DNA from 4 places in the Vreelandella sp. L-15 genome. Region 2 is predicted to be linked to each of the others. Evidence: predicted binding sites of a transcription regulator. Region 2 holds the regulator's gene; each other region holds the start of a gene.
The links. The regulator sigma-54, encoded in region 2, starts transcription at its own class of promoters, with help from an activator protein. The targets are predictions, from matches to a motif close to TGGCACNNNNNTTGCTNT.
Positions count from the first base shown of each region.

Region 1: the regulator sigma-54 is predicted to act here: its motif matches at 1,113-1,130, upstream of urtA (urea ABC transporter substrate-binding protein).
Region 3: the regulator sigma-54 is predicted to act here: its motif matches at 1,127-1,144, upstream of AC13CY_RS03675 (urease accessory protein UreD).
Region 4: the regulator sigma-54 is predicted to act here: its motif matches at 1,212-1,229, upstream of speB (agmatinase).

Region 1 covers NZ_JBSXNN010000033.1:11,356-13,557, forward strand. Annotated here, with positions in the region: gene AC13CY_RS03625 (tripartite tricarboxylate transporter permease) at 1-896, shown strand, start outside; gene urtA (urea ABC transporter substrate-binding protein) at 1,274-2,202, shown strand, end outside.
Region 2 covers NZ_JBSXNN010000092.1:85,568-87,769, reverse strand. Annotated here, with positions in the region: gene ptsN (PTS IIA-like nitrogen regulatory protein PtsN) at 1-180, opposite strand, end outside; gene hpf (ribosome hibernation-promoting factor, HPF/YfiA family) at 185-493, opposite strand; gene AC13CY_RS13955 (RNA polymerase factor sigma-54) at 591-2,006, opposite strand; gene lptB (LPS export ABC transporter ATP-binding protein) at 2,112-2,202, opposite strand, start outside.
Region 3 covers NZ_JBSXNN010000033.1:20,098-22,299, forward strand. Annotated here, with positions in the region: gene AC13CY_RS03660 (copper chaperone PCu(A)C) at 1-395, shown strand, start outside; gene AC13CY_RS03665 (PepSY domain-containing protein) at 413-763, opposite strand; gene AC13CY_RS03670 (PepSY domain-containing protein) at 760-1,029, opposite strand; gene AC13CY_RS03675 (urease accessory protein UreD) at 1,186-2,070, shown strand; gene ureA (urease subunit gamma) at 2,104-2,202, shown strand, end outside.
Region 4 covers NZ_JBSXNN010000079.1:54,842-57,043, reverse strand. Annotated here, with positions in the region: gene AC13CY_RS11715 (YjiH family protein) at 1-13, opposite strand, end outside; gene speB (agmatinase) at 151-1,101, opposite strand; gene AC13CY_RS11705 (sigma-54 interaction domain-containing protein) at 1,389-2,202, shown strand, end outside.

The DNA of each region.
Region 1 (2,202 bases), on a different contig from region 2:
ACGGTATCGACTTTCTGGTAGTGGCGCTGGGTATCTTCGCCCTGGCGGAAGTGTTCTACATGCTGCTGCGTGGGGGCGGTGGCAAGGAAGCTCCGCGCAATGCCATCGGCTCGCTCAAGCTGAGCGGTAGTGAAGTGAAGAAAATTGCTGGCCCGATTGGCCGCAGCTCCGTACTGGGCTTCTTTACCGGCGTATTGCCGGGGGCGGGCGCCACCATTGGCTCTTTCCTGGGCTATAGCATGGAGAAGCGCCTAGCGAAAGATGGCGACACCTTTGGCCAAGGCAACATCAAAGGCGTGGCCGCGCCGGAAGCGGCCAACAATGCTGCGTGTACCGGCTCTTTCGTGCCGCTTTTAACCCTGGGTGTACCGGGTTCCGGCACTACGGCGGTACTGCTGGGCGCGCTGCTGGTAATGGGCGTCACCCCTGGCCCGATGATGCTGGAGCAACGTCCGGACGTGTTCTGGGGCGTGATTGCCAGCATGTATATCGGCAACATCTTCCTGCTGGTGCTCAACCTGCCGCTGATCCCGCTGATCGCTAAAATCCTCGACCTGCCGCGCCCGCTGCTGCTGTCGATGATTCTGATCTTCTGCATGATCGGCGTTTACGGCATGAGCTTTAGCGTCTTCGACCTGCTGCTGCTGTTGGGCTTTGGCCTGTTGGGCTTGGGCATGCGCCTGTTTGGCTTCCCCACTGCGCCGCTGATCCTTGCGCTGATCCTGGGTAACATTATGGAAGAGTCCATGCGCCGGGCGCTGCAGATCTCTGGTGGCGACTGGACCACCTTTATCGATAAGCCGATTTCGCTCTCTCTGTTGGTGATTGCGATGCTGTCGCTGGGCCTGCCGTTGCTCAAGAAGCGTCGTAATAAAGCGGCCACTGCCGCTAACTAACGCTCAGTGCGGTACCCCCAAAGCGCCCTAGCGTCTGCTAGGGCGCTTTTTTTATGGTGCATCCCCGCCGGTGGTGCAAAGCGCCGTGTTGGTGCATGAATATCGTGCATGCGCGCCGCCGCGTTGCGCCATCTTGGTGCTAAGCCGCCTGAGTTGTGTTTTTTGTACACGGCTAAGTGATTGATTGTATTTTTAATAGTGGCCTTTGTTCCACATTGGCGCACCCCTTGCAGTGTGTATAGCGACGTGTGAATACGAGTTGTAACTCGCGACCCACGAGTGGACGCACCAAGTGCCCCGTCGCCTCAATAACGACAACGCTTGGTCGCGGTACCCCAAACACGAGCCCCAACCATAAGGGGCGCAAGGAGGTTCAAGTGACCACACTGCAGCGCAAGACACACCCTCGTACCCTTGGCCGTTTCGCCACGGCCCTGATCACCGCCGCTGTGATGGGCGCCAGCGCGCAAGCGGTTGCCCAAGACGACGCCCCCATCAAAGTCGGTATTCTGCACTCGCTCTCCGGCACCATGGCCATCAGTGAATCGACCCTGAAAGACACCGTGGAAATGCTCATCGAGCAGCAGAACGAAGCCGGAGGCCTGCTTGGCCGTCAGCTAGAAGCCGTGGTGGTTGACCCCGCGTCTAACTGGCCGCTGTTTGCCGAGCGCGCCCGCGAGCTGCTGGCCCAGGAAGAAGTGGATGTGATCTTCGGCAACTGGACCTCCGTCTCCCGTAAAGCGGTGCTGCCGGTGGTGGAAGAGCTGAATGGCCTGCTTTTCTACCCGGTGCAGTACGAAGGCGAAGAGTCGTCTGAAAACGTCTTCTACACCGGTGCCGCCCCCAACCAGCAGGCCATTCCTGCCGTTGAGTATTTGATCAACGAAGTCGGTATCGAACGCTTCGCGCTGATCGGCACCGACTACGTCTACCCGCGCACCACCAACCGCATCTTGGAAGCGTTCCTGAAAGATGAGCACGGTGTGGCCGAAGAAGACATCATGGTCAACTACACGCCGTTTGGTCACTCGGACTGGCAGAACATCGTCTCCGAAATCCGCCGCTTTGGCGAAGAGGGCAAGCCCACGGCGGTGGTCTCCACCATCAATGGCGATGCCAACGTGCCGTTCTACCGCGAGCTGGCCAACCAGGGGATCGATGCCGCCGACATTCCGGTGATTGCCTTCTCGGTGGGTGAGCAGGAGCTTTCCGGTATCGACACCGCGCCGCTAGTGGGCCACCTGGCCGCCTGGAACTACTTCATGAGCGTGGACACCGACGCCAACTACGACTTTATCGACGCCTG
Region 2 (2,202 bases):
GCCTATCCCCGTACTGCCTAGTCGCTCGCGGCCAATGAGTCGGCTAAACACCTCTTGGCTATCTAGGCTGGGTGTATTTTGGGCGATAAAGGTGCTGAAAAACTCCAGCACCCGTTTTTTGCTGCCCCCGGGAACGTCATAAAGCACGCGCTCCGGGGGGAGGATGGTTTCCAACGTCATTGAGTTAACGCACACCAGCGCCCTGGGCGCGAGCTTGTGCTTTTTCCTTATGTTTAACGAGTTGACGATCGATTTTGTCTGCTAGCGCATCAATAGCGGCATACATGTCGTTATCAAGCGCTTCGGCGTGAAGGTCTGCACCGGCAGCGTGCAGTGTGCAGGCTGCTTGCTGGCGCTCCTTCTCAACAGATAAGGTCACTTGCACCGTGGTAATGTTGTCGTAGTGGCGTTCAACGCGCTCTAGCTTTTCGTTAACGTAGTCGCGCAAGGCGTCAGTCAGTTCAACGTGATGACCAGTGATGTTTACTTGCATTGACGTGCTCCTTATCCATCGGACTGTACTTCGATTGTAACCCTTTTTACGCTATTGCAAAGCCCTTGCGTTGAGTTTGTTCATACGTACCGCTTAACTAGCGTAAACGGCGGCGCTCACTTGACGAGGGAATGCCCATTGACTCCCGATATTTTGCGACAGTACGCCGTGCAACGCTAATGCCCCCCTCTTCAAGCAGAGTCACCAAGCGGCTATCGGAGAGCGGTTTTCCTGAGGGCTCATCCTGAATCAGCTTTTTGATGCGGGCGCGAATGGCTGTGCTGGAGTGGCTGTCGCCGCCGTCTTGGCCGCTTACCTGGCTTGAGAAGAAGTACTTAAGCTCGAAAACGCCCCGTGGCGTGTGAATAAATTTCTGCGTGGTCACACGAGATATGGTGGATTCGTGCATCTCTACCGCTTCAGCAATATCCGCTAAAATCAGCGGTTTCATTGCTTCTTCGCCATGCTCCAGAAAGCCAATTTGGCGTGCAATAATTTCACGCCCAACTCGTAGCAGCGTGTCATTGCGACTCGATAAGCTTTTGATCAGCCAGCGGGCTTCTTGGAGGTGCTCTTTGAGGAACTGGTTGTCTTGGCTTTTGTCTGCGCGTTTGATCAAGCTGGCGTAGTCGGGCTGTATACGCAAGCGTGGTAGTGCTTCTGGATTGAGCTCTAAATGCCAACCTTCATTGTCGTGCCGAACGACTAGGTCGGGGGTGATGTAGCTGTCGTCGGTAACGCCATAGGTGCTCCCAGGGCGTGGGTCAAGGCTGCGAATTAAACGGATGACATCGTCAAGCTGCTCGTCATCAAGGCTTAAACGGCGCTTGAGAAGCCGCATATCGTCTTTGCCTAATGCTTCCAAAAACTGGCGAACCAGCCGTTTGGCGGGCATTAGCAGAGGGGTGTCCTCAGGTAGTGAGGCGAGTTGCAGCATCAGGCATTCACGCAGGTCTCGGGCAAAGACGCCGGTGGGCTCAAATTGCTGCAAGCGCAGCAGGGTATTTTCCACTTCCCGCTGGCTTAAGCTGTCATGGCCTTGGGCTTTTAATCCTTCCCGAATGTCATTAAGCGGCTGGGTGAGATAGCCGTTGGCATCCAGCGCATCAATCAGGCTTTCCGCGATGGCGTATTCTCGCGGGCTAAAGTCTGTCATGGCCAGTTGCCATAGCAGGTGGCCATGTAGGCTTTGTCCAGCGGCTTGGCGCTCGAAGTCGGGGCCTTCACTGCTGCCACCCAGGCTGCCTATGTCTTGATAGGTATCTGACCAGTCACTGTCGACGGAGAGTTCGTTGGGGATGCTCTCGGACCACTCAGCCTCTTGAGGCTCACTGACAGCCTGCTCGCCAAACTCATCTTCTTGCTCAAGCATGGGATTGGCATCTAGCGCTTGCTGAATTTCTTGACGAAGGTCCAGCGTCGATAGCTGAAGCAGGGCGATAGCCTGCTGCAGCTGAGGTGTCATGGTCAGCTGTGTGCCGATACGCAATTGGAGAGAAGCTTTCATGACCATCTGAGAACCACTCGTTAATCAGAAAGCTCCACCCTAGAGCGAGTTATGGCTTGGTGCAAGTGCAATAAGCATGCCACTAAAAGAAATGCTTCTGCAGGTCACTGTTTAAAGGCGGAAATCAGCGCCTAAATAGACATCTCGAACCTTCTGGTTGTTGAGGATTTCCTGGGCGTTTCCACTGGCAATGATGTGACCG
Region 3 (2,202 bases), on a different contig from region 2:
GTACAACGCCGCCGGGGGCCGGGGCGGGCGGTGGCTTTGTCACTCTCACCAATCACGGCGCTGGCGATGACATGCTGCTGGGGGCGACCAGCCCGATCACCGAGCGTGTCGAGATTCATATTATGGAGATGGACGGCGATGTGATGCGCATGGCACCCCTGCCCGGTGGCATTGAGCTACCGGCGGGCGAGAGCGTGACGCTAGCGCCGGGCGGTTTACACTTAATGTTGATGGAACTGGGTTCTCCCATCGTTGAGGGTGAACCTGTCCCTGTGACGCTTGAATTCCAGCACGCCGAGCCGATGGAGATCGAGCTTCAGGTGCTGCCAGTAGGTGCTTCTCCGGAAGGGAGCCACCATGAAGGTGCCCATGATCATGGGCACGCGGCGCACTAAGTCGGCCCACCGCCCTGTTAGCCTTGGCGAGCGGGGCGACGTTCCTGAAGTGGCCGCACGATCAGCCAGTCGATGATCAGCATCACGATCAAAGACGCCCCAACGAGCGGAAACAGCACGCCGCCAATCACGAGAAGGGCGATTAACCCACGAAACACGCGTTTATCGGTGGGCAAGGGCGGCACGCCCATGGCACCTGATGGGCGACGCTTCCACCACATCACGCCTGCGGCCACGCACATCACGATGATGGCGATGCATACCGCCAGCAGGAAAAGCTGATTGATAAGCCCAAACTCCTGCCCCAAGTGAACGTTAATCCCAAACTCCAGCCAGCGGCCTAGCGGGCCATAGTCGGCGTAGCTCATATCGAGCAGCGGCTCACCACGCCGCCCCTGCCGTTGCGCGGCCACCAGAGATAAATGCCGGTGGCGACTAACAAAATCGACCAGCCCGCGGCAATCTCAATCAGCTTGCGCGGGGTTTGCCCGAAGAACTTGAAGCTATGCAGGTAGCGAACGGTCCACATCACCGTTCCCCGGTCATCCAGCGAACCAAGCACCTCAGCCGTATAGGGATTGACGTACACCGCCAGCCGTTCGCCGGTTAGGTGCAATGTGATGGCTATATGCACATATTTGGTGCATTTTTGGTGCATTGGAGGGCTGGGCAAGAGGGTTGAGGCTCAAAAAAAGGTCTTTATGACGGTAAAAAAGCGCCTTTCACCATTTTGGCGCATTCTTTGCATTTATAAGGCAATGATGAATCCACCAGAAAGCGATAGCGCCCCATGATGTTGAGCGAACTTGCCTCACCCGCTGCTGGTTCCGGCCACCGCTTTGACGCCGAGCGCCGCTGGGCCGCCTCGTTGGCCCTGCGTTTTGCCAACCGCAATGGCGTGACCCGGTTAGTGCAAGCGCGCCACCAAGGGCCGCTACGGGTACAGCGCCCCTTCTACCCGGAAGGCAGCCAGGAAGCGTGCCACATTTACGTGCTGCACCCGCCCGGCGGGCTCGTGAGCGGTGATGCGCTGACCATCCGCGCCCATGTAGAGCGCGGTGCCCATGCGCTGCTCACCACGCCCGCTGCCAATAAGCTCTACAAAGCCGACAGCCAAGGCGTGGCCTGGACGCAGCACACCGAGCTGACGGTAGAAGAGGGCGGCACCTTAGAGTGGCTACCCCAGGAAACCATCGCGTTTAACGGCTCAAAGGGTACTCAGCGCACCCATATTGCGCTGCAGGGTAATGCCCGCTGCCTAGGCTGGGAAGTGATGGCGCTCGGACGCCCGGCCAGCGATCTGCCCTATGTCACGGGGCGCATCGAACAGCACTTTCGCTTAACCCTGGATGGCAAGCCGCTGTGGCTTGAACGCCAGCCGCTGGACCCCGCACACCCACGCTTTGCGGGCCGCTGGGGGCAGGGCGGCGCCACGGTGCAGGCCACGCTCTGGGCGGTGGGTATTGACGATGCCGCTGTGGCTATTGAAGCACTGCGCGAAGCGCTGCCGGATAACCCCCGCTGGGCGGTAACCGTGCGCCACGGCGTACTGCTGATGCGCTATCTAGGCACATCCCGTAACGAAGCCTGGGCGCTGTGTGAACAGGCCTGGCACCTGCTACGGCCGCGCTGGATCGGGCGCGAAGCGCATACGCCGCGCATTTGGCTAACTTAATTGGCAACACGCTGATAACGCTGGAGACACTCCATGGAACTGACCCCACGAGACAAAGACAAGCTGATGCTGTTTACCGCCGCCCAGCTTGCCGAGCGCCGCAAAGCGCGTGGTTTAAAACTGAACTACCCC
Region 4 (2,202 bases), on a different contig from region 2:
TAGAGTGTGACATACGGTTCACCTATTGGATGTGATTATTGGAGGTGGGCTGGCGGCGTCCTGAAAGGGAGCACCGCTCCTCTTCCTGTGTATTGTCATCCGCGCCTTGTCAGGTCGGCGCTTGGTGCAGGGCACTTTTGCAGGCAGCGCTTACGGGCGGCGTTGCGCTGCGGGCAGTACGCAGAGCATTTCATACAGCAGCGTGGCGCCCATCAGCGCCGTGTTGCCGCTGGGGTCGTACGGCGGCGACACCTCGACCAGGTCCCCGCCCACGATGTTCAAGCCAGCGGCACCACGCACGATTTCCAGCCCTTGAGCAGAGGTCAGCCCGCCCATTTCCACCGTGCCGGTACCGGGGGCGACCGAAGGGTCCAGACCATCGATGTCGAAACTGATGTACACGGGGGTATCGCCCATTTGCTCACGCACTTCAGCCATCAGTGGGGCCAGCGAGCGGTACCAGCACTCCTCGGCGGGCACTACGCGGAAACCCTGCTTGCGGCACCAGTCGAAATCCTCCGGGGCATAGCCGGTTCCACGCAGGCCGATTTGCACGACCTTGTTATGAGCCAGCAGCCCTTCCTCCTGGGCGCGGCGGAACGGCGTGCCATGGGCAATGGGCTCACCGAACATGTGCTCGTTCACATCCGCGTGGGCATCGATATGGATCAAGCCCACCGGGCCGTGCTTTTTGGCCATGGCGCGTAGAATCGGCAGCGTCAGCGTGTGCTCGCCCCCCAGCGTCAGAGGAATGCAGTCATGCTTCAGCACGTCGTCGTAGAAGGCGGTGATGATGTCGACGCTTTTCGGCAGGTGAAAGGTGTTGATGGGTACGTCACCGATATCGGCGACCTGAAGCCGCTCGAAGGGAGCCGCCCCCGTGGCCATGTTGTAGGGGCGCAACATGCGCGATTCATCGCGAATCTGGCGTGGCCCCAGTCGGGTACCCGGGCGATTGGAGGTGCCGATATCCATGGGAATGCCGATAAATGCCGCGTCCAACCCTTCTGCGCTCTGTTGCGTGGGCAGGCGCATCATGGTGGCGGGGCCTGCAAAGCGTGGCATGGTGTTGCCGCCCAGCGGCTGATTGAATTCCGACATCGTTCTCTCTCCTTGGATTTATTGTGGCCAGCCTGACGGGCTGGCGCTTCAGCGATTTATCCAGCTCATACCGCTCATGTATCGTTGATGCACAGTTCAATACACAGACCACTGCACAGACCATGCCAAGTCACCTGCGCTGATAAATAGGGAGGTTTACCGCCCCATCGATGCAAAAATGAATCGCAACGCCAATGAAATGATGCAAAAATGAATCAATGAGTCATATTTGCATTATCCTGTTCATCTAACGATACAAAAGCCGGTGCGGTAGATAAGGAAGACGCATGAGTGAAATCGACAGGCGCGTACTGCAAACCATCGTGGAAACCGCCAATGACCACTTCTTTATCGTCAGCGGCGACGGTCAGATTATGGATATCAGCCCCGGTGCCGAGGCGGTATACGGCGTATCACGGGAGGAGCTGCTTTCCAGCAGCGTTCAACAGCTCCAGGCCGCCGGTGTTCTGAAACCGTCCATCACCATGGAAGTCATCCGCACTCGACAGCCCGCTCAGCTAATGCAAATCACCGGCACGGGCCGCCGCGTCATTGCCGAAGCCTACCCCGTGTTCGCCAACGGCAAGCTGGAGCGCATTGTCAGCCGCTCACGGGATTTGACCGACCTTCAGCTGCTGCAGGACGAATACGCTCTGCTGCAAAAACGTTTTAGTGAACACTTGAAACGCAGCCAGGCCGCCCCCGATGCCGAAGAGCAAGCGCTGGATGCTGCGCTGGACCACCTTCAGGTCAGAAGCCATGTGATGCGGGAAATCGCCCTGTTGCTCAAGCGCGTGGCATCATCGGATGCCAACGTGCTGATGCTGGGGGAGTCTGGCGTGGGCAAGACAGCCTTTGCCAAGCAGCTCCACCGCTGGAGCGAGCGCCATCATGGCCCGTTCATCGAGGTCAACTGCGCAGCGATCCCGGAAAACCTGTTCGAGTCGGAGATGTTCGGCTACCAGCCCGGCGCCTTCAGCGGTGCCGCGCGGCAAGGCAAGGCCGGACTGCTGGAGCAGGCCGAAGGGGGCACGCTCTTTCTGGATGAAATTGGCGAGCTGCCACTGCTGATGCAGACCAAACTGCTGAAAGTGATTCAAG